One region of the Pseudundibacterium arcticum genome, then DNA from elsewhere that is predicted to be linked to it. Evidence: riboswitches for the same ligand, from Rfam matches in the RefSeq annotation. Region 1 holds a riboswitch; the other holds the start of a gene.

What was found. Region 1 has a riboswitch for thiamine pyrophosphate ahead of ACFOFO_RS02195 (thiazole synthase). Riboswitches for the same ligand answer to the same signal wherever they lie in the genome.
Region 2: linked by a shared signal. The riboswitch ahead of thiC (phosphomethylpyrimidine synthase ThiC) and the one ahead of ACFOFO_RS02195 (thiazole synthase) in region 1 are both predicted to bind thiamine pyrophosphate.

The regions. Positions count from the first base shown of each region.
Region 1 is NZ_JBHRTP010000006.1:60,680-63,134, forward strand. It holds gene ACFOFO_RS02190 (D-amino acid dehydrogenase) at 1-1,160, shown strand, start outside; TPP riboswitch at 1,209-1,304, shown strand; gene ACFOFO_RS02195 (thiazole synthase) at 1,516-2,313, shown strand; partial or broken gene ACFOFO_RS02200 (thiamine phosphate synthase) at 2,337-2,429, shown strand.
Region 2 is NZ_JBHRTP010000021.1:5,898-8,352, forward strand. It holds gene ACFOFO_RS07585 (valine--tRNA ligase) at 1-858, opposite strand, end outside; gene ACFOFO_RS07590 (hypothetical protein) at 892-1,206, opposite strand; TPP riboswitch at 1,209-1,312, shown strand; partial or broken gene thiC (phosphomethylpyrimidine synthase ThiC) at 1,374-2,455, shown strand, end outside.

The DNA of each region.
Region 1 (2,455 bases):
CGCATACCCTGCTCAAAGTGTTGAAATGGCTAGGCCGTGAGGATGCGCCATTGTTGTTCCGGCTTCAGCCCGATCTGCTGCAATGGAAATGGTGCCTGCACTTTCTGCGCGAGTGCATGCCGGGTCGCGTCGACGACAACATCCGCCAGATTGTCGCGATCGCGGAATACAGCCGCCAGACCTTGCATGCCGTCCGTGTCGAAACCGGTCTCGATTACGATTGCCTGACACGCGGCATCCTGCATTTCTATACCGACCAAAGAGAATTCGACAAGTCGCTCGCGGCCGCGGCATTGATGCGCGAACTGGGTTGTCCACGCAACCCCGTCAGCACAGACGAAATCTTGGCGCTGGAACCAGCACTGGCTGGCATGCGCGACCAGATTGTCGGCGGCGACTTCACTTCAACCGATGAATCCGGCGACGTCTACAAGTTCACGGTCGGCCTGGCTGCAAAAGCGGCCGAAGCCGGTGTACAGTTCCGTTTCAATACCACGGTCACGCGCTTGCTCTCTGAAGGCAGCGGCGCTGGTATGCAGATTACCGGTGTCGAAGTGATCGATGCAAACGGTCGGCACCGGACGCTGCAGGCTGACGCGTTCGTGGTGGCGCTCGGCAGTTTCTCTGCGCCGCTGCTGAAGCCGCTCGGCATCGAGCTGATGATCTATCCCGGCAAAGGCTATTCCGCCACTTACCGGATCATCAATGCACAAGCCGCGCCGACCGTATCGCTGACCGACGACAGCCACAAGCTGGTACTGTCGCGCCTGGGCGACCGCCTGCGCGTGGCCGGAACCTGCGAATTGAACGGCTACACTCGTGAACTCAACCCAGCGCGCTGCGATGCCATCACGCGGCGCGTTCGCGCGTTGTTTCCGGGTGCTTGCGACTACGACAACCCGACCTACTGGGCCGGCTTGCGTCCGCTGACACCGTCGAACGTGCCCTATATCGGCAAGACGAAATTCGCCAACCTGTTTTTGAACACCGGGCACGGCACTCTGGGCTGGACCATGGGCTGCGGCTCCGGACGCGCGATTGCGGATATCGTTGGCGGCCGTCAGCCTGAGCTTGATTTTGCATTTACCGGAATGCCGCGTCGGGGGTCCGCACAAATGGGCCACGGGTCTTGCAAGAGCAGGTCCGCCATGAAGCACTGAACATCGCAGGTGAAATTGGAATACCCCATCTCCCTGAAGGAGGTGGCGCCGCAAAGCTAGGGGTCCTGACTGAACCAGTCGGGTGAGAAATACCCTTGACCTGATCTGGATAATGCCAGCGTAGGAAAGCAGACTTGTCGTAGTTCGTACTGTCTTCCTTCTTGTTGCTGGCCGCCAAAGAGCAACGAACCTATAAGGAAGCACTATGAACGCCAATCCAAAATTCCTGTCCGCTACTGCTACGGTAGACGAGGCGGCGGTCCAGCCCTTGCCCAATTCCGGCAAAGTGTATATCACGGGTTCGCGCCCGGATATCCGCGTGCCCCGATGCGCAGAACAAACAGAGAAAATAGAAATGAATTCTGCTGAAAGTACGCAAGAAAATTTAACGATCGCCGGCAAAACCTATGGCTCACGGCTGCTGGTGGGAACCGGAAAATACCGCGATTTCGAGGAAACACGCGCCGCAATTGAAACCAGCGGCACCGAAATCGTCACCGTCACCATCCGGCGCGTCAACATCGGCCAGGATGTCGACGAACCGAATCTGCTGGACTTCATCCCGCCGTCAAAGTACACGATCCTGCCAAATACCGGCGGCTGTTATAACGCGAAAGATGCGGTGTACACCTTGCAACTGGCACGTGAATTACTCAACGGCCACAAGCTGGTCAAGCTCGAGGTGCTGGGCGACGAGAAGACGCTGTTTCCCAACATGCCGGAGACCTTGAAGGCGGCCGAGACGCTGGTGGCGGACGGCTTCGACGTGATGGTGTATTGCAGCGACGATCCGATCCAGGCCCGGATGCTGGAGCAGATCGGCTGCGTCGCGATCATGCCGCTGGCGTCCTTGATCGGCTCCGGCATGGGCATCCTGAATCCGTGGAACCTGTCGCTGATCATCGAACAGGCCACCGTACCGGTGATCGTCGATGCCGGCGTCGGCACCGCGTCCGATGCGGCGATTGCGATGGAACTCGGTTGCGACGGTGTATTGATGAACACCGCGATCGCCGGTGCGCGGGACCCGGTCCGGATGGCGCGTGCGATGACGCTGGCGGTGCAAGCCGGACGCGACGCCTACTTGGCGGGCCGCGTTCCGAAACGCTTCGCGGCCTCGCCGTCGTCGCCGATGGCAGGGCGCGCGACCTGAATCACGCCATGGAAGGAGTAACGATGAACGGACTGTATATTGTCACGCCGGACTGGGACGACACGCTGAAGCTGCTGGCGGTCACCGAGCAGGCGCTGCTGGGCGGCGCCTCCATAGAACACACGACGCTGATCGGCAGCGT
Region 2 (2,455 bases), on a different contig from region 1:
CTGCCCCACCGCATAGTCGTTGAAGTCGTGCGCCGGCGTGATCTTGACGCAACCGGTGCCGAATTCCTTGTCCACATATTCGTCTGCGATCACCGGGATCTCGCGTCCGGTCAGCGGCAGCGACAGCATCTTGCCAACCAGATGGGTGTAACGTTCATCGGTCGGATCGACCGCCACCGCGACGTCGCCCAGCATGGTTTCGGGGCGCGTGGTCGCCACGGTCAGATAGCCGCTGCCATCGACGAACGGATAGTGGATATGCCACATCGAGCCGTCTTCTTCTTCCGACACCACTTCCAGGTCGGACACTGCGGTACCGAGTACCGGATCCCAGTTAACCAGGCGCTTGCCGCGATAAATCAGACCCTGCTCGAACAAGCGCACGAACACGTCGGTCACTACTTTCGAGCGCGGCTCGTCCATCGTGAAGTATTCACGCGTCCAGTCCGGCGAGGTGCCCATGCGGCGCATTTGGCCGGTAATGGTGGAGCCGGACTGCTCCTTCCATTCCCAGACTTTTTCGACGAACTTTGCACGGCCAAGGTCATGGCGCGAAATTTTTTGCGCATCGAGCTGACGTTCAACCACGATCTGGGTCGCGATGCCGGCGTGGTCGGTGCCGGGGATCCAGGCGGTATTGAAGCCGCGCATACGGTGATAGCGGGTCAGGCCGTCCATGATGGTCTGGTTGAACGCATGCCCCATATGCAGCGTGCCGGTCACGTTGGGCGGCGGCAACTGTATGCTGAATGCGGGTTTGGACAGATCCATGGACGCGGCGAAATACCCGCGCTGTTCCCATTCTGTACGCCAGAATTTCTCAATATCGGCGGGCTCGAAAGACTTGGCTAATTCCATGATTTTGCGTGGTGGTTTTATCTAAGTTGTTGATTATAAATGACTGCCGGTAATTTCAGCCAGGCAAGGGCGCGGCGCAGTGGTGCTGCGGGGTAAATTGATGTTCAAATATTTCTCTACGTAAAGTTCGATGCCAGACTGAGGAAGAGGCAGATTGAGGCGTTGGCGCCCGAGGATCAGCTGGATCCTGCGTTCGATCGATGGAGCGCCGATGCCAGGCCGAATCCGCAAGCCTCCGTCCGATACCCCGCACTGGCCGCGGTAGCCTTGGCGGGTCGCCGATATCCCTAATTTAAAATCGACGCTATAAAAGCGGCTATAATGCTGCTTTCCCGCGTTGCTTGACATGCGGGAATTGCTAGGGGTCCTGATAGATGAAATAAATCTGCCGGGTGAGAAATACCCTTGACCTGAACTGGATAATGCCAGCGTAGGAAAGCAGACTTGTCGTAGTTCGTACTGTCTTCCTTCTTGTTGCTGGCCGCCAAAGAGCAACGAACCTATAAGGAAGCACTATGAACGCCAATCCAAAATTCCTGTCCGCTACTGCCACGGTAGACGAGGCGGCGGTCCAGCCCTTGCCCAATTCCAGCAAAGTGTATATCACGGGTTCGCGCCCGGATATCCGCGTGCCGATGCGCAGAATCAGCCAATCCGACACGCCCGCGTCCTTTGGTTTCGAGGCCAATCCGCCGATCTATGTGTACGACACCTCGGGCCCGTATACCGACCCGGATGCCAACATCGACATCCGCTCCGGCCTGGCATCGGTGCGTGGAAACTGGATCGCCGAACGCAACGATACCGAAGAACTGAGCGGCCCCAGCTCGGCTTACGGCGTGGAACGCCTGAACGATCCGGCACTGGCCGAACTGCGCTTCGACCTGCACCGCAAGCCGCGCCGCGCTCTGGCTGGCAAGAACGTCACGCAGATGCACTATGCGCGCCAGGGCATCATCACGCCGGAAATGGAATTCGTGGCGATCCGCGAAAACATGCGGCGCCGTGAATACCTGGAAGAACTGCAAGCCTCCGGCCCGATGGGCCACAAGCTGGCCACCTTGATGGGGCGCCAGCATCCGGGCCAGTCGTTCGGCGCGGCGATTCCAGCCGAAATCACGCCGGAATTCGTGCGCGAGGAAATTGCCCGCGGCCGCGCCATCATCCCGGCCAACATCAATCACCCGGAAATCGAACCGATGATCATCGGTCGCAACTTCCTGGTCAAGATCAACGCCAACATCGGCAACTCGGCGGTGACCAGTTCGATCGGCGAAGAAGTCGAAAAAATGACCTGGGCGATCCGCTGGGGCGGCGATAACGTGATGGATCTGTCGACCGGCAAGCACATCCACGAAACGCGCGAATGGATCATCCGCAATTCGCCGGTGCCGATCGGCACCGTGCCGATCTATCAGGCGCTGGAAAAAGTCAACGGCAAGGCCGAAGACCTGACCTGGGAAATCTACCGCGACACGCTGATCGAGCAAGCCGAGCAAGGCGTCGACTATTTCACGATCCACGCCGGCGTGTTGCTGCGCTATGTGCCGATGACGGCCTCGCGCCTGACCGGGATCGTCTCGCGCGGCGGCTCGAT